4 regions of the Alteromonas sp. MTD1 genome follow, and region 1 is predicted to be linked to each of the others. Evidence: predicted binding sites of a transcription regulator. Region 1 holds the regulator's gene; each other region holds the start of a gene.
The links. The regulator sigma-54, encoded in region 1, starts transcription at its own class of promoters, with help from an activator protein. The targets are predictions, from matches to a motif close to GTTGGCACGNNNNTNGNNT.

Region 1 (4,686 bases):
TTGGGTGGTCTCGGCAGTAGAAGGAACCCTGTACAATAACGAACTTATTCAATTAGAAAACAATGTCGTTATTGAAAATCAAACCGGTGATGACTTTGTAAAAACCATCACAACGCAATACATACAAATAAATTTAGACAACAAGCAGATGACATCAGACCAAACAGTTGAAATACTAGGGTCACAGTATGTTATTCAAAGCAATGGGTTTAACGCGAACTTACGCACCCAAGAATACGAGCTTATCGATCATGTACAAACCACTTATTCCCCTAGCAACTAGCCTACTTTTAGCCTTGGCAAGCAGCGGTGTTGTTGCAAGCGAAGCCGACTTTAACAAGCCCATTAAGGTGGACTCAAAGTCGCAGTTTGTCGATGGGAAAAATAAAACATCATTATTTAAGGATGATGTTCGAATCTCTCAGGGCTCGTTAGTGATTAATGCTGACGAAGTAGAAGTTATCGCCACTGACGGCGAAGGAAGAGAAGTTTTCGTAGCGAGAGGAAACCCTGCAAGCTACTCTCAGCAGCTTGAAGACGGTACGCCGGTTTCGGCAAAGGCGAATGAAATTCGTTATGAGGTAGTCAACCGCACTATTGCGCTAACGGGTAAAGCCGAACTTAAGCAAGATACCAGCATGGTGCAAGGCGATAACATTACCTTCGACATGATTACAGAGCAATTGCTTGCAACTGGCGGTGACGATACCGATGGTGATGGCAGAGTAACCACCGTATTTACACCTGAAACCATTCGAAAAGCAAAGTCTCAAGACGACAAAAAAGACAACGAAGGTAACGAATAGTTATGGCGACGTTAAGTGCAAAGAACCTTGCAAAAGCCTATAAAGCAAGACAAGTCGTGCGCGACGTTAGCTTATCGGTATCAACAGGGCAAATTGTTGGGCTATTGGGTCCGAATGGCGCTGGTAAGACCACTACATTTTATATGATTGTCGGCCTTGTTCCGCTAGACAAAGGCAAAATTGAAATTGACGACAATGAGCTTACTCACCAACCTATGCATGAACGTGCACGCCGCGGAATTGGCTACCTCCCGCAGGAAGCGTCTATTTTTAGAAAGCTTACTGTGCATGAAAATATCATGGCTATTTTACAAACGCGTAAAGATTTAAATTCACAACAACAAGAAGAAGAAGCCGACGCACTACTTGATGAATTTAATATTAACCATATACGTAATAGTGCGGGGATGAGTTTGTCGGGCGGTGAAAGGCGTCGTGTTGAAATAGCGCGAGCGCTGGCGGCAAAACCACAGTTTATTTTGCTAGACGAACCATTTGCTGGTGTTGATCCTATATCAGTTAATGATATAAAGAAGATCATCCAACATCTTCGTGATAGAGGCATAGGCATTCTTATCACCGATCATAACGTACGAGAAACATTGGATGTTTGTGAGAAAGCGTACATTGTGAGTCATGGCGAATTAATTGCGCAGGGAACCGCAGAACAGGTTTTAAGTAATCAAAAAGTTAGGGATGTATACCTAGGCGAACAATTCAGGCTATAGTTAATGTAACCGGATTGTCATTTTTTCAGTTTCGCTCTTGGTGTATTCAATTTAAAGCATTTAAATAAGAAGTAGATGAAACCATCTTTACAGCTAAAATTTAGCCAACAACTTACCATGACACCTCAGCTTCAGCAGGCTATCAAACTGCTGCAGCTTTCTACGCTTGACCTTCAACAGGAAATTCAAGAAGCGCTGGACTCTAATCCGCTTTTAGAAGTTGAAGAAGGCAACGACGAACCTCAAGTTGAAAAGAATAACATCGACAACGACGACAGTGGCGATGTTCAACCGACGGCTTCAAGCGATACGTTAGAAGCCGGAGATGCGCTTGAAAAGAACGATTTACCAGACGAACTTCCTATAGACAGCACGTGGGATGAATACTACTCGGCCTCTTCTGCGCCAGCGCCTGGCCCAGCCAGTGATGACGAACAAATTTTTCAGGGCGAAACTACCGAAGATATCCAAGAACACCTACTATGGCAGATGCGTTTAACCCCTTTCTCTGATACAGACAGAGCCATTGCCATGGCAATTATCGACTCTATTGATGAGTCGGGTTATCTAACCGTGTCACTTGAAGATATTCTAGAAGCAGTAAACGCTGAGGAAGTGTTAGACGAAGACAGCGATGAGCTAATTGAAATGGATGAAGTAGAGTGCGTGTTAAAACGTATTCAAATGTTCGACCCCATTGGTTCTGGCTCACGTTCTCCACAAGAGTGCCTTATGGTGCAGCTACGTCAGTTCTCTGAGGACACACCGTGGCTTGCTGAAGCCAAGCAGCTTATTGAAGAATATTCAGACCTTCTTAGCAGTAAAGACTACCGTACGCTCATGCGTAAAAGCCGTTTGAAAGAAGATCAGCTTCGCGAAGCAATGCGCTTGCTGCAAACCTTGAATCCTCGCCCTGGTAGTGCTTTAGTTACTAAAGAACCCGAGTACGTTATTCCAGACGTATCGGTTACTAAAAAGAACGGGCGCTGGGTGGTAGAGCTAAACCCTGATAGCCTGCCAAAACTTAGCGTTAATCAACAATATGCTGCAATGAGTCGTCGTGCAAAAAACAGTAGCGACTCGCAGTTTATTCGCTCACACATGCAAGAAGCCAAATGGTTTATCAAAAGCCTAGAGTCGCGTAACGACACCTTAATGAAGGTTGCTAATTGTATTGTGCAGCAACAGATGGGCTTTTTTGAGCATGGCCCAGAAATGATGAAACCAATGGTTCTCAATGATGTCGCAGAAATGGTAGATATGCACGAATCCACTATTTCACGCGTCACCACGCAAAAGTATATGCATACGCCACGCGGTATATTCGAATTGAAGTATTTCTTCTCGAGCCACGTAGCAACCGAGTCGGGTGGTGAGTGTTCATCTACTGCGATACGTGCATTGATCAAGAAGTTAGTGGCAGCTGAAAAACCTAGCAAGCCGCTAAGTGATAGCAAGATTGCTTCATTGTTGGCCGAACAAGGCATTAAAGTTGCCCGGCGAACAATAGCAAAATACCGGGAGTCGTTATCGATCCCGCCGTCGAACCAACGCAAAAGCCTTATTTAACGGGCTACATAATATAAGGAAGACGAAATATGCAAATCAACCTTACTGGTCATCATGTCGAAATCACCGACTCTTTGCGTAATTATGTCGATACGAAGTTCAGCAAACTTGAACGTCACTTTGATCACATTTCTAATGTGCATGTCATCCTGAACGTTGAAAAATTAAATCAGAAAGCCGAAGCGACAGTTCACTTAAGTGGCGCTGAAGTATTCGCATCCTCAGAAAATACCGACATGTATGCGGCGATTGACAGCATGGTTGATAAGCTCGACCGGCAGGTAATCAAGCATAAGGAAAAACTCAAAAAACATTAGTAGTTAATTAAGTATGGATATACAAGCCATCGTAAGTTTGGACCGCACCGAGTGTGCGGTTCAATGTAATAGTAAAAAGCGTATTCTAGAAATCATTGCCGACATTGCGGCTAAAAATAATGAAAATATAGACGGCGCTACGGTATTAAACAGCCTAATGTCGCGAGAGCGTATGGGGAGCACCGGCATTGGAAACGGTATCGCCCTTCCCCATGGACGCTTAGCTGGTCTTGATAGAGTTATTGCAATTGTAGTAACCAGTACACCAGCAATCGATTTTGATGCTATTGATGAAAAGCCAGTAGATATCTTTTTTGCGCTTTTGGTTCCGGAAGAGCAAACTGAAGGCCACCTTCAAACGCTTGCCACCGTTGCGGGCAAACTGAACAACAAAGACACCGTAAAAGCAATAAGACGCGCTACCACCAGCGACGATATAGTAAAAGCGCTGGGCTAACGCCGTAATAGATATAACCTCACTGCAATAAGCAGTGCGAGCTTAAGATTTTAATAAAGGGAGAGGCAAGGTGAAGCTGATTATTATCAGTGGTCGTTCAGGCTCAGGGAAATCGGTCGCACTGCGAGCGTTAGAGGATTTAGGGTACTATTGCGTAGACAATATTCCCGTGAACTTACTGCCTACCCTAACCCACACTGTGGTTGATGAATACGACCAAGTGGCAGTAAGCATTGATGTTCGAAACCTACCTAAAAACCCCAATGAATTGGTAGAAATACTCGACTATCTACCTAGCTCGTGGTCGATGACTATCGTGTATATCGATGCCAGTGATGACGTTTTGGTAAAGCGTTTCAGCGAGACACGTCGATTGCACCCGCTTGCTAAGCTTAACAAATCGCTTTCAGAAGCCATTCAAGCCGAGTCGGCACTACTTGCCCCCATCGTTGAACGTGCAGACCTGTATTTAGATACCGACAAACTTACAATTCATCAGCTAGCCGAATTAATTCGCGAGCGTATTTTGGGTAAGAAGAGTTCAAGGTTGGTATTGGTGTTTGAATCGTTTGGTTTCAAGCACGGCATCCCCAAAGACGCTGACTATGTATTCGATGCGCGGTTCTTACCTAACCCACACTGGGAACCAGATTTAAAACACCTAACTGGCTTAGATGCACCGGTAGAAGTGTTCTTAGGCTCTCAGCCAGTTGTTACTAAGTTTATCTGGCAAATACAAAACCTTATCACCACATGGTTACCACATTTAGAGCGAAACAACCGTAGCTATGTAACAGTAGCTATTGGAT
Region 2 (4,686 bases), on a different contig from region 1:
GACTACCAATGTTTATCGCATCGCCACCAAGCCCTGTGATAGGTTGCAAATCGGCGTTAGTATCTCGTGACGTTGCAGTGTTAGCCGACTTTGTCGCAGCAGTATTTTCGCTTAAAACTACCGTTATAATGTCGCCTACTTGCCTTGCTGTTACGTCTGAATAAAGACTATTAGCAAGATGTGGCTTAAAAAGAGAACCATTTTCTACTACCGACTCTCTTGGGTAATCAGGCACCACAGGTGCGTAAAACGGGTCGTTCGCTTGAACTCTGGAATCTGGTGTGCTTTGACAGGCTGACAACAGCGCACAAATAATAAGGCTAATTGCAATACGCATATTAAAGCACTCCTACAGCTGCTGAATAACCTGACCAAGCATCTGATCCACCGATGAAATAACTTTCGAGTTCATCTCATACAGTCGCTGGCTTTCGATTAGATTTACCAACTCTTCGGTTACGTTTACGTTAGACGTCTCAAGCGTTCCTTGTGAAATCATACCCAAGCCTTGCAGGCCAGGAATGCCTTGGATAGGTGCGCCACTTGATGCCGTTTCAACGTACAGGTTTTGACCTACCGGCTGAAGGCCCGTTGGGTTAACGAAGTCGGTAACGTTAAGCTGTCCAAGAAGCTGAGGCTCAGCTTGCCCACGAATGCTTACGCTTATTTGACCATCTTGAGAGATAGTGATTTGCTGCGCGTCAGGTGGAATTGTAACCTGAGGCTGTAATAGATAACCCGCACCCGATGTTACAATTTGGCCTTGGTCGTTCATGCTAAATTGACCGTTTCGGCTGTAAGCCAAGGTGCCATCTGGCTGTAGAATTTCAAAATAGCCGCGACCTTGAATTGACAAATCTAGCGCGTTTTCAGTAGTTAAAAGGTTGCCTTGCGTGTGTGCTTTCTGAGTTGAAACCACTTTTGAGCCTGAACCTAACATAAGGCCAGAGGGTAGCTCAGTATCAGCAGATGAACGCCCACCAGGCTGGTTGATGTTCTGATAAAGCAAATCTTCAAACACAGCGCGGTCTTTTTTAAAGCCCACCGTTGAAGCGTTGGCAAGATTGTTCGATACCACAGAGACATCAGTTTGTGCAGCATCTAAACCAGTTTTACTAATCCACAGAGCTGGATGCATGTTAACCTCCAACGTTGCAATAACAGCAACGAATAAAAAATACGTTTATAAGATCCTAAGCAGCATGTTGCCGCGTGTGTCGAGTTCTTCGGCCTGCTTCATGACCTTGACTTGTAGCTCGTAATGGCGCTGTAAACTAATCATGTCTACCATTTCTTCAACCGCATTAACGTTTGAGCCTTCTAACATGCCCGACATCACTTTTACGTTGGCGTTCGCTGGCGCCACTGATCCGTCTTCCATACGAAACAGGCCGTCATAGCCTCTTTCCATGTCTGCATAATTTGGACTTACAAGTTTTAAGCGGCCAACGTCTTCAATAACGTTGGCAGGCGCGCCAAGCTGACGCATAGATAAAGTGCCATCAGATGCGATGGTTAAATTGTCCAGCGGCACAGGTAAAAAGATGGGTCCATTGTCGCCTAGCACCATGCGTCCGTGGACATCTGTCAAAATACCGTCATCACCAAGTTTGAAATTACCGTCTCGCGAGTAAGCCTCTTGGCCGTTTTCATCTTGAACGGCAAACCAACCGTCACCTTGAATAGCAACATCCAGATCTCGGTCGGTCTTAATCATTGGGCCAGATTCATAGTTGTTTGACGGGCTTTCAGTCATAGAGAAAACACGCGTTGGTAAGCCTTCACCATAGGCGGGCATTGACCTGGCCTGCTCAAGCTGAGCACGAAAGCCGGTTGTTTGTGCGTTCGCAAGGTTATTAGCACGTACACCCGTACCCAATAAATCTTGAGAAGCACCGCTTGCTGCAATGTAGAGAAGTTTGTCCATGACTGACTTTTGACTCTGATTAAACCTTACACTTGATTTTGCAAGGGCAGTGCCAACGTGTACTTTTTTAAAGCAACAAGAGTGAATTTTTTACTTATGAAAATGATTTTTATAGAAAAATATAAAAGATAGAAGTGATTAAAATGTCTATTTTTCTATCGTGAAACAACAAAAAACGACAGTAAGCGGAATGGCTATGCCGCTTACTATCGTGGGATAAAACTATTTTGAAATATCAGTATTATCGGATATTCAGAATTGTCTGATTCAGCGAGTTATTGACTTCAAGCGCTCTTGAATTGGCCTGGAAATTACGCTGAGCAATAATCATGTCGATAAGCTCGGTGGTTAAGTTAACGTTCGCCTGCTCTAGCGCAGATGAGTTAATTTCACCAAATGTACCTGTAGTCGCCTCACCAGCTAGCGCTTCACCAGAAAGAATACTTTCTTTCCACTGCGTGCTGCTTTCTTGTGTTAAGCCTTGTTCGTTTGAGAATCGCACAAGCGCTACACGCACAATTGGTTCCGATGTACCGTTTGAGAATGTAGCTCGAACTAACCCGTCAGGACCGATGTCGATTCCTGTCAAACGGCCAACTGGCAAGCCATCTTGTTCCAACGACGTTACTTCAAATGCAGAAGCAAACTGTGTTGGCTCATTTGGTGTTGCACCATTAACATCAAGGTTAAAGTCGATACCAATTTGCTGTGTTGGATCTGATCCATTGGACAGGATAGTGGCACCTAGCGCCTCTGTCTGCATTTTGAAATCAAGAGTTGGCAAGCCGTCAGGCGTTTCCATGTTAATGAAATCACCACCTTGAGAGAAAATAAGTTTAGAGGCAGTTACCGCATTCCCAGTGTTTGCGCCTACTGCGTTAACAGCAGTTGCGGGGTCAGTGTCTAGGCCATTTGAGTCGGTCATATCTACCAGTGTGTCATCCACTGCAGTAGCAACAAACCATTCATTACTTACGCCTGGTGTCCCGTCTTTTATGAAGTAGTATGTCATGACGTGGCTATCGCCTAATGAATCATACACTGTGACTGAGGTTGCAGCATTATAAGTAAGCGGATCGTCAGGATTAAAATCAGCAGGATTTAATGCTGCATCACCGGCAGGTAAGTTCATTCTAATGTCAACTTCTGAAGTCTGCTGCGGAGAACCTGATGAGTCGGGAATTCGCACAGGTACTGTTGTGCTCAGTGCTACCGAAGAACTTGTACCATCACTGTTTACAGGAAATCCCATTAAGTTGTCGCCATTACTATTAACAACAAAATTATCACTATCTAATTTAAATTGGCCTGCACGCGTAAAAGAAAAATCTCTAGACGTAATTTCGGGTATTGTAGTGAAGAAACCGTTGCCGGTAATTGCTAAGTCCAATGCAGTGTTGGTGAACTGTAAGCTGCCTTGAGAAAATTGCTGTGCAACTTCCTGTGTTAGAACACCATCACCTACTTTGGTTTTACCACCAGATAACAGTGATGCAGCATATACATCACCGAACTCTGCGCGTGATTCTTTAAAGCCAACCGTATTTACGTTTGCGATGTTGTTGGCGGTTACATCCAAATCTTTTTGTGCGGCTGATACGCCACTCAGTGCAATATTAAAAGACATTATTGATTCTCCTACTAACTGCCGATTTGAATGACGTCATCAAGATTGATACTGACATCACCATCCAAATTCAAAATTACGCCTTGGCTGCTTCCAGCCAAACTTACACTTCCAACGTGGCGATTAATGGCGGTGTTTAACTGCACCCCTTCACCATTAAGCTCCGCGTTAGCATTTACTACATATTCACCTGGCGGCATGGCATTGCCGAATTTGTCTTTGCCATCCCATTCAAACTCAATATTACCAGCCGCCTGCGTGCCTGCATCAATGGTCTTAATCACCTCACCAAACTGGTTCTCGATGGTGATTGTCATGTTCTGTACTGTCTTGTCGTTAACAATAACACCCGAAATACCGTCGCCTTCAGCAGCTTGATAGCCCACATTGCCCTGAACCAAAACGTTTTGCCCAATAAGACTAGACGCCTGCAGTGCTTGGTTAGACGTCATCGACGTCGCAAATGCCTCAAACTTTTCGTTCAAGTTAGAGATACCGTCTGCCATGGTAAATGAGGTCATCTGGGCAACCATCTGGTCGTTATCTACCGGCTTAGTTGGATCCTGGTTGGCAAGTTGCTCGGTCAGCATCGCAAAGAAATCTTCCTGCGTAAGCTGCTGCTCGGTGCCATCTGCAACTTTTACGGTTTCTTCTTGCCAGTAAAGGTCGTTGTTTAAACCGGTGTTATTTATCGTGTTCACTGATATTTCCTCACATTAACCAAGCGGCAGATTATTGCCCTTGACCAAGTTGCAACACTCGACGGAATATACGTTTGGTAGTGTCGGCTACCTGCACGTTAGTTTCGTATGCTTTTGATGCCGACATCATGTTTGCCATTTCTTCGACAATATTCACATTTGGCTTGTAAATATAACCATCTGCGTCAGCCATAGGGTTATTAGGCGAATACTCAACTTGAAGAGGCGCATCACTCTCAACAATGCCTCTAACTTGGACCCCTGTGCCTTTGGACTGGTTATGCATCGCATCTTGAAGCGCTGTCGCAAATACAGGATGACGAGCTCGATAAGTTTCATCGTAACTACTGCTCACAGAGTTTGCGTTAGCAATGTTACTTGCCGTGGTATTAAGGCGAACGTTTTCCGCTTCCATACCTGTGCTTGAGATT
Region 3 (4,686 bases), on a different contig from region 1:
GTGTTTTTCATCATTTTGCGCGCTACAGGTTTTCATTTTTGGAAAGATGTCGGCTCTTACACTTACCGTTACCATACCATCGCTATACACTTCGTCGATGAGCTCGAGGTGTTCAACTTCACCTGTTGAGCGAATGGTCATTTCCTCGTTTTCTAATAGGCCGTTAGTAAGCGTATGCACGCTCTGAATAGAGGCGCCAGCAAATAGCATGGCTTGTTTTAGCGCTTCTTCAGTCGCTACGCGTTTTGCTTGGGCTCTATTGCCATCAATAACCTTCGCCTGCCCCTTTGCCTCGAACCAAGCGGCATGGCTTTGCCCTCCGTTTAAGAAAAGTAGGCAAGTTAGCGCCATTATTTTCATCATGAAAGCGATATTAAGCATAGATTTAGCATGTAGCACATGGCACCTCTGCATAACTAGTTTGTGCTTTGCCACTGGCTTTTTATATACAAAGCAAGTGTCATATTGAATTTCGTTAACAAGCTATGCCAGAACAGTGCCAGAAAAGCGCCATAAAAAAGTAAACGAGAGCTGGACTAAAGCTGGCTTAAAACAAACGGGCTTACTTTTTGCTTACTTTTATGAAGTCAAATTAAACGCCGTTTCTTTGTAAAGGAAACAGTTAAAGGCCTCAGTGCTTTGTAAGGAGTAACCTTATGTCGTTACCAATGTTTTTGCGCATGCGCTCTGTGTGCAGGTTTGCAGCGATTGCCGTCGTTTTGGGAATAACCGGCTGCGGGATAATCGACAAACATGTCGAGTATGAAACCATCGAGCCCGACACTTACCCAACGCTCACGGCAATAGGCTATGCGCCTATAATGTCTCAGCGAGGAGAAAGCGACAGTGTAAAACGCATTATGGCGATGAAAGCGTCCAAACTTGATGCTTACAGAGAGCTTGCTGAACAGGTTTATGGTCAGAAGCTACAGGGCGATCAGGTGTTATCCAGCCTGGTTGTTGAAAGCGAAACCCTAAGAGCATCAGTAGAAGGTGTTATTCGTGGTGCGAAAGTTGTGAAAGCTTACCCTGTAGGTGATGACACGTATGTTACCGAACTATCGTTAGATATGAAGCAGGTATATGATTTGTATTTAACCACTGCAAAGCCAAGAAGGGTCAGGGAAGTTAAGTATTACTAACAAGTAATGTTTAGTTAATAGGTTGTAGCAAGTAGAATCAAAAAACGCCCATCAGGTGGGCGTTTAACGTTGAACGCCTTAAATCACGACCACGTTTAGGCGCTTACCCCCGAACCTAAAGTTCCACCTTTAGGTTTGCCTTTTTTGTCATAAGTCAGCGACTCTTTTGCTCGCACTTCCATCATCAAATTCCGCAAATGTGTGAGGCGTAGCTGTCCTTGCTCAACGGCTTTTTGATTAACTTGAGTGCGATACTTGCAGTCTTCTAACAGTGATTTGGCTTGCTCCATCAGCGCGTCGTCTTCAGCTTGCATACTGCCTTGAGCGCTAATAGCATTTTCAATTTCAACGTCAGTTTTCTGTATAACTTCTAACAGCTGTGTTTTGTCATCAAGCAGTTTCATCAATGGCTCTGCTTCGCGTGAGCTAATAAGCTGCAGCTCTTTCTCAAGCACTGCAGCAAGAGTAGAAAGGTGTTCAACCTGTCTTTTTAAAAGCTCTGAAACAGATGATGTTTGTGACGTCACACAGTGTCCTTAACAGTGAATTACTTTGAACTAAAAATCTCAGATTCCAGCTTTGCTATTTTATTCGCTAAAACCTCTGGATTTACTCGATACTCGCCGCTTTGAATCGCTTTTTTAAGGCGATCAACCTTTTCTTGGTTTACTGGCGCTTCAGAGCCTTTTTTCTGAACCTGATTTAACTGTTGTGCAGATTGCGTCAATGAAACTGAATCTTGACGTGGTGCTGCGGGCGCAGCCGCTGCATTTTGTGCAGACGTTTGCTGCTGAGATTGCTGCGTTTGATTTTGCTGAGCAACCTTACCATTATCAACAGGGGTTTTGGGTAATCCATTGTTTATATTGTTAATTGCCATTTTAATTCCTCACTACCTTTTTGCCTCTGTAAGAGGTATCGGCCGCAGAGCCTTTTTCTTTAGCCTTTTTCTCAACAAAAAGGAACGTATTGAGAGCCTCAATCACAAGTGTATCACGACTTCTTCCGAACTGGCGACTCTTGCTACTACCGCTTTCTGGCTACTGGCGTTAATAACCTTGATACTGTCGCCTACAACACCGTCCTGTTGGGCAATTCCAGCTGTTTTTACTCTCATTCCTGCAACTTCAGCGGTAATTGTAATGCGATCGCCCTTACAGATAAAACATAGCATATTAGCTTGTACTGCTTGTCCGTTGGTTGCTCTGCGCTTCATGCGGGCACCTACCACACTATCGATGTCACTAAATGCGGTGTGGCGTAGTCGCTTAACATCAATTTTAGCAAGCGTTAAATTTGAAGATGTGAGCACGGTACCAGGGCTGACGGCACCTTGTAGCACCACTATTTCTTTTGTCCTAGTCACCTGGCCACTAGTAAACAAGTACCAGTCGTTGTTTCGGCAGCTTACTCTTACAGAGATATACGATTGAGCCAGTGCTTCCTCTGACGCATTGTACTGAAACCCGGTAGGGCAGTTGGGTATATTTATTCGTTCATCAATTTCCACTATTGATATATCAAGGTCGGTGTCGCCAGACGCTTCATTAAGCTGCGATAGTAAATATTGTTTGGCTCCTTCCTCCACTTCGGCGTGTTGTGAAGTCGATGCCGTCGCGGTTGCTGAAATAAACAACAGCGCTGACACAGCCCAAAATTGAGCAATATTGAAATGTAGGCGAATATTTGTTTGTTTCATCGTAATTTTTCGTGTTCAGTTAGTGAGTTATTGACTATGCTTAATAATCTCAACGCAGCAAACGCGCTTAAGTAACACTCTGTTTGGCCGATAACCAACAAAGCGTCATTTTTCTGTCGTTTAACCTGCAAAAATTTAGTGATATTGTCTATCTTTAACATAAGAGGCAATGATCGTGCCCAGTATTATTTAGAGGTGACTTATGTCGGGGATTTTAGATTCAGTAAACCAGCGTACACAGCTCGTTGGTCAGAATCGCTTGGAGCTATTGCTGTTTAGACTCAATGGGCGTCAGCGTTTTGGAATAAACGTGTTTAAGGTACGAGAAGTACTGCAATGCCCACCTCTAACCGCAATGCCTAAATTAAATCCTTTGGTGCGTGGCGTAGCGCACATTCGTGGTCAAACTATATCGGTTATCGACCTTAGCATGGCAACCCGAGGCAAAAAAATTGAAGACCTTAAAAACGCTTTTATTGTGATTGCCGAATACAATCGTTCGGTACAAGGGTTTTTAGTTGGTGCCGTAGAGCGCATTATCAATACCAACTGGGATGCTATTATGCCTCCACCTCAAGGCACAGGTAGAGCGAGTTACCTTACTGCAGTCACCGAAGTTGAAAACGAGCTAATTGAAATTTTGGACGTTGAGAAGATCCTTAACGAAATATCTCCTCTTAATGCGGAAGTGAGCAATGATGTAGCTGATAGCCTGACCACAGAAGGCCAAGAGAATAAAATTATATTTATTGCCGACGACAGCGCTGTTGCGCGCAACCAAGTTAAAAAGGCACTTACTGCGCTTGGCCTCGAAATGGAATTGGCTAAAAACGGTTTAGAAGCCTTGAATCGTTTAAAAGAGATCGCTGAGGAGTACGGTGACGTCACGAATCGTGTGGGTGTTTTGGTTTCTGACATTGAAATGCCTGAAATGGACGGCTATACCTTAACTGCAGAAATTAAAAATACCCCTGAGCTTCAGAAACTGCATGTTGTATTGCATACGTCATTAAGCGGTGTATTCAACCAAGCAATGGTTCAAAAAGTGGGGGCTGACGACTTTATCGCTAAATTCCACCCAGATGAGCTGGCAACTGCGGTTCAAAAGTGGTTGATGACTGAATGTGAATAACGGAGCATAATGCGATTGGCCAATAAAGAAGTATCGCCAGAAAGCTACCTAAAATTTCGAGAATTTCTCGAAAAGCAATGCGGCATCGTGCTTGGCGACAGCAAGCAATATCTAGTACGAAGTCGCCTTGCCTCACTCCTGTATAAACACAAATACGAATCTGCAGATGAATTAATAAGTGTTGTGGTAAGAGGCTTCGACCGCAACCTTCTGCAAGATGTAATTGACGCAATGACCACTAACGAAACCCTTTGGTTTCGTGACAACTATCCGTTCGACCTACTGGTAAAAGAGCTGTTACCCAGCCTAGCGTCGCAGAACAGAAAGATTCGAATTTGGAGTGCAGCATGCTCGTCTGGTCAAGAACCGTACTCTATTGCTATGTCGGTGCTTGAATTTCAGCGTCAGCGTCCAGGTACACTTCGCTCTGGCGTTGAAATAGTTGCGACAGACCTTTCTTCTGAAATGCTTAAAAAATGTGAGTTAGGTATCTACGATGAGCTTTCATTAGCGCGAGGCTTGTCAGCGGGACGACGGGAAATGTTTTTTCAAAAAAATGACGCGGGCGCTATGCAAGTGAAACCTGAAGTAAGAAAAATGGTGAGCTTTCGAAGCTTAAACCTACTGTCAAGCTATGCCGCACTCGGACGTTTCGATATTGTATTTTGCCGCAATGTGCTTATTTACTTCTCGCCAGAAGTAAAGCAGCGCAT
Region 4 (4,686 bases), on a different contig from region 1:
CGATGTGTAAATAGAGACGATTTCATCCGCCGTTGGCACGCGAGGATTATTGCCTGGCGAACCCGATGCTATCGCTTGTTCAGCCATGTTATCCACAATGGCAAAAAAGTCAGCCTTATCTATCCCAAAATCTGCAGGTGTGGGAACCTGCAGATCCGCATTTAATGCGTTTAGCTCTTGCAGCAGCTTTTCATTTGCAACATCGTCGGCGTCGGCTTGAGAAGCAACCCCCATCGCTCGTGCACACATTGCATATCGAGTTGCTGCACTTGGCAACGAAAAAGCGGTAACTGCTGGAAGCAACATGGCGTTTGATAACCCATGAGGTACATGAAACGCTGCACCAATAGGCCTACTCATACCGTGTACAAGTGCAACAGATGCATTGGAAAATGCAATACCCGCTAAAGTAGAACCCAACATCATCGCTTCTCGTGCCTGCTCGTTATTTCCATCTACGAAAACAGCGCGCAAATTTGGGGCGATAAGCGCCATGGCAGACAAGGCTTGTGCATCACTGTAAAGGTTCGCTTTTTTGCTAACAAACGCCTCAATAGCGTGTGTTAGTGCATCTATGCCAGTATCGGCAGTAACTCGTTGAGGTAAACTTTGCGTTAACGTGTAATCGACCAGTGCCGCGGTTGGCATAAAACCACGCCCTACACACAGCATTTTCTCACTTGTTTTTTCATCGGTGATAATAGTGAAACGAGTAACTTCTGACCCAGTACCGGCTGTAGTCGGTATTGCAATAATAGGTAATCCAGCTGCATCAGTAACGGTTGGAAATTTATAGTCACGCATTTGACCACCGTATTTCCCAAGTATGGAAATCGCTTTAGCGCTATCAATTGGGCTGCCCCCACCAAGCGCAACAATGCAGTCGTACTCATTTTCCCGCACCATAGATACGCCAAACTCAATTGAAGACACTGTAGGCTCGGGAACCGTGTCGGCAAAAACATCAGCCACTATTCCAATGTCCGCAAGCTGTGCTGTTATTTTTTCAGCGTAACCAAGCTCAACCATCATTTTATCTGTGACAATAAGCGGCTTGCTACAATGAAGGCTTGCAAGTATGTCAGACACTTTTTCACTTGCGCCCTTTCCGATTTCCATCATTCTTGGCAGCAAAATATGATGTGACATAAACAACTCCTTAAATTTAATGCCTGACAGCAAAGCTGATGTTTCTTGTAACAGTATCGTCTATTTACTCGCCAATGAAATAAATAAAGAAAATAAGACGTCATTAATACGCGTAATTGCACGCTAAACGCTTTTATTTTGCAAAAAACCTGTGCTACTGTCCAAATATTGGAAATGAAAGGATAGTTGCGTTCCATGCCCTATCAAACCGTTGCTTTAATTGGAAAACCTCAACACGCCGCCACCCACGACAGTCTAAATATTCTTGCAGAATATCTACTGGCCAAAGGGTGTTCATTATTGGTAGAAGAATGTATTGCAGAAGAACTCGAAACAGACAACTTTCGAAGCTGCAACCTAGTGACCATAGGCAAAGAAGCCGATTTAGCGGTTGTTGTAGGTGGCGATGGAAGTATGTTGGGAGCAGCACGCGTGCTTGCGCGCTTCGATATTCACGTTGTTGGTGTTAACCGCGGCAATCTGGGCTTTCTAACCGATATTCATCCCGACGAGATTGTTCAACAATTAGACTTAATATTCACCGGTGACTGCGTAGTAGAAAAGCGTTTCTTACTAGAAGTGGAAGTGTATCGACACGAGAAACTTAAAAGTAATAATTCCGCAATGAACGAAGTGGTTCTGCATCATGGCAAAGTAGCACACATGATGGAGTTTGAAATTTACATCGACGATCAGTTTGTTTTCAGTCAGCGTAGCGACGGTCTTATTGTTGCTACGCCAACAGGCTCTACCGCTTATTCTCTTTCTGCTGGCGGGCCAATTATAATGCCCAAATTAGATGCATTAACACTGGTACCTATGTTTCCGCACACCCTTAGCAGCCGCCCAATTGTGGTTGATGCCGATAGCCAGGTATCGATGAAGGTGTCTAAAGTAAACAGCGATTCACTGCAGGTGAGCTGCGACAGCCATATTGTCCTTCCAGTGCTTCCTGGCGACGAAATAAGAATAAACAAAAGCGCCGACAAGCTGCACCTTGTTCACCCTAAGGGCTACAGTTACTTTAACGTGTTACGTAAAAAGCTGGGCTGGGGCAGTAAATTATATTAATTCAAGTTGAAATGCGCTTCGTTTGTGGTTTAACGTACTAAAGACGGTAGCGCTCTGCACTTCTTACATGCCCCTGTACCTTTTACTCACCTTTAGCGCATTGAAAAATAAAGACTTTTTAACCTACCGCGTTTTTTCCATGCGTTTCATGAGCTTATAAAAAGCTGTATTGTCGGCACACGCGTTGCAACATCTTCTACATCGAGTTTAGTCGTGTTTACAACGGCTTAAACACTTTTACACTAGATAATCAGGAGATGTCATGAGTAATACCAATATCAAATTTACAGCACCAGGTATGGATAACGATGCGGCTGCGAAAACCATTGAGGTATTGGAGAAGCGTTTAACTGCATTGCTGGACTTACAACTAACATTGAAACACATTCACTGGAATGTAGTGGGTCCAAATTTCATCGGTGTACACGAAATGTTAGACCCACAAGTTGATGCGGTGCGTGATATGACAGACACTATTGCCGAACGCATTGCAACATTAGGTGGCGTGCCAAAAGGTACACCGAAAGCAATTGTAGAGGGCCGAAGCTGGGATGACTACAGCATTGGTAAAGGCTTGGTAATGGACCATTTGAAAGCGCTGGATGCAGTATACGATGGCGTAAACGGCGATCATCGTGCTGCCATTGAAACCATTGGCGAACTAGACGCTGTATCTGAGGACATGATTACAGGACAGCTAGCTGATTTAGAGCAATTTCAATGGTTTGTACGTGCACACATCGAATCGAGCGACGGTGAACTACAGCAATAAATGCTTAAAGGTTTTTGAATTGTTGAAAAGGAGAGGATTGCCCTCTCCTTTTTTATGATTTTTCCATTTAAGAAAATACGTAATCCTATTTACCTCACGAAACAAAAATGCTGTACAGTGTTCAACAGTACTGTTTAACGCGTTAATGCTTAAAACGAAAAAGATTTAATCAGCAGACTTTAAGCCCTAAAAAATTTAAACTATTAATATCAGCAACTTACTTCTATAACATCACTTGTAAGCCTTTTTAATTTCAATCTTCACTTTACACACAAAAAATACTGTATATATTTACACATACTGTATATATCATCATGTTTATTTTGAGGGTGTAGTTATGTTGGCGCATTTATCAATTTCTAACTTTGCCGTAGTAAAGCAGCTGTCTGTTCAGCTAGAAGATGGTTTAACGGCTATTACCGGTGAAACTGGTGCGGGTAAATCAATTGCAATAGACGCTTTAAGCCTGTGCCTTGGAGAGCGCGCCGACGCCAATGCCGTAAGAAAAGGTGCAGCAAAAGCTGAAATCATTGCGCATTTTTCGCTTTCAGGTAATTCGGCTGCTAAAACATACCTCGATGAACATGAACTTACATCAGATGAAGACGAAAATAGCTGTTTTGTTCGACGCGTTGTGTCAAAAGAAGGCCGTTCTAAAGCCTTTATTAATGGTGTTCCCGCCTCGCTGCAGCAGCTAAAAGGGCTTGGCCAATATTTGCTGGCTATCCATGGCCAAAATACACATTTGCAGTTATTGAAAGAAGACCATCAACGCTCGCTTCTTGATACCTACGCAAAACACACCAGTCAAATAGATACCGTTGAACACGCATATTCAAACTGGAAAGAAAAGCAGCGTATGCTGCAATCGTTAAAAGAACAAGCACAACAACGAGAAGACAGACTTCAGCTATTAACTTATCAAGTACAAGAGCTTGACGAATTTGCTATTGAAGAGGGTGAGTTTGAAGAGCTTGAAGTAGAACACAAGCGCCTAAGTAATGGGCAAAGCTTACTTGAACAAGCTCAAACCAGCGTTTACAACCTGTATGAAAACGACGAGGGGAATGCGCTAGCAGTCATTCAAAATAGTATTGAGCGATTAGGTGAACTAGAAGCCCACGACGCAAGCCTTACGCCAATTATAAGCCTTCTAAACGAAGCCTCTATACAAGTTGAAGAAGCAGCGAGCGAGCTTCGTAGCTACTGCGATCAGTTAGAAATTGACCCACTTCGGCTGCAGCAAGTAGAGGCGCGCTATGCCAAAGCCATGGAACTTGCCAGAAAGCATGCGGTAATGCCAGAAGCCTTGTTCCAACATCACCAAATGCTAGCAAGCGAATTTAGTGCGCTAGGAGAACAAGAAACGTTACTGGGCACTCTTGAGTTAGAAGTAGACAACATGCATGCACAATATCTTGCTGCAACGAAAGCGTTGTCTGAAAGTCGTTCATGTGCAGCAGTCAATTTAGCAAAAGACATTGAAGCGCAGATACAACAAATGAATATGCCACATGCAAAAGTGGCCATAGACGTGTTGTACGACGAATTTAAAAAGCCCTCAAGCACAGGTTTAGACAATATAGAGTTTAATGTATCTACCAACCCTGGCCAGGATGCAGATAAACTTGAAAAAGTGGTGTCAGGCGGTGAGCTTTCAAGAATTGGTTTGGCAATTCAAGTTATTGCCAGTG

Region 2: a site for sigma-54 is predicted at 1,966-1,984, ahead of flgF (flagellar basal-body rod protein FlgF). Genes of this name have one in related genera too.
Region 3: a site for sigma-54 is predicted at 3,006-3,024, ahead of flgA (flagellar basal body P-ring formation chaperone FlgA). Genes of this name have one in related genera too.
Region 4: a site for sigma-54 is predicted at 2,392-2,410, ahead of dps (DNA starvation/stationary phase protection protein Dps). Genes of this name have one in related genera too.

Annotation. Positions count from the first base shown of each region.
Region 1 covers NZ_BTGG01000008.1:228,950-233,635, reverse strand. Annotated here, with positions in the region: gene lptC (LPS export ABC transporter periplasmic protein LptC) at 1-283, shown strand, start outside; gene lptA (lipopolysaccharide transport periplasmic protein LptA) at 252-806, shown strand; gene lptB (LPS export ABC transporter ATP-binding protein) at 809-1,534, shown strand; gene ACGHAV_RS12660 (RNA polymerase factor sigma-54) at 1,610-3,103, shown strand; gene hpf (ribosome hibernation promoting factor) at 3,133-3,420, shown strand; gene ptsN (PTS IIA-like nitrogen regulatory protein PtsN) at 3,434-3,877, shown strand; gene rapZ (RNase adapter RapZ) at 3,948-4,686, shown strand, end outside.
Region 2 covers NZ_BTGG01000005.1:198,197-202,882, reverse strand. Annotated here, with positions in the region: gene flgH (flagellar basal body L-ring protein FlgH) at 1-337, opposite strand, end outside; gene flgG (flagellar basal-body rod protein FlgG) at 350-1,138, opposite strand; gene flgF (flagellar basal-body rod protein FlgF) at 1,184-1,927, opposite strand; gene flgE (flagellar hook protein FlgE) at 2,169-3,554, opposite strand; gene ACGHAV_RS08485 (flagellar hook assembly protein FlgD) at 3,569-4,255, opposite strand; gene flgC (flagellar basal body rod protein FlgC) at 4,287-4,686, opposite strand, start outside.
Region 3 covers NZ_BTGG01000005.1:192,715-197,400, forward strand. Annotated here, with positions in the region: gene ACGHAV_RS08440 (flagellar assembly protein T N-terminal domain-containing protein) at 1-399, opposite strand, end outside; gene ACGHAV_RS08445 (LPP20 family lipoprotein) at 669-1,142, shown strand; gene flgN (flagellar export chaperone FlgN) at 1,238-1,669, opposite strand; gene flgM (flagellar biosynthesis anti-sigma factor FlgM) at 1,690-2,022, opposite strand; gene flgA (flagellar basal body P-ring formation chaperone FlgA) at 2,125-2,841, opposite strand; gene ACGHAV_RS08465 (chemotaxis protein CheV) at 3,044-3,973, shown strand; gene ACGHAV_RS08470 (CheR family methyltransferase) at 3,989-4,686, shown strand, end outside.
Region 4 covers NZ_BTGG01000004.1:286,690-291,375, reverse strand. Annotated here, with positions in the region: gene ACGHAV_RS07425 (iron-containing alcohol dehydrogenase) at 1-1,149, opposite strand, end outside; gene nadK (NAD(+) kinase) at 1,345-2,220, shown strand; gene dps (DNA starvation/stationary phase protection protein Dps) at 2,483-2,992, shown strand; gene recN (DNA repair protein RecN) at 3,330-4,686, shown strand, end outside.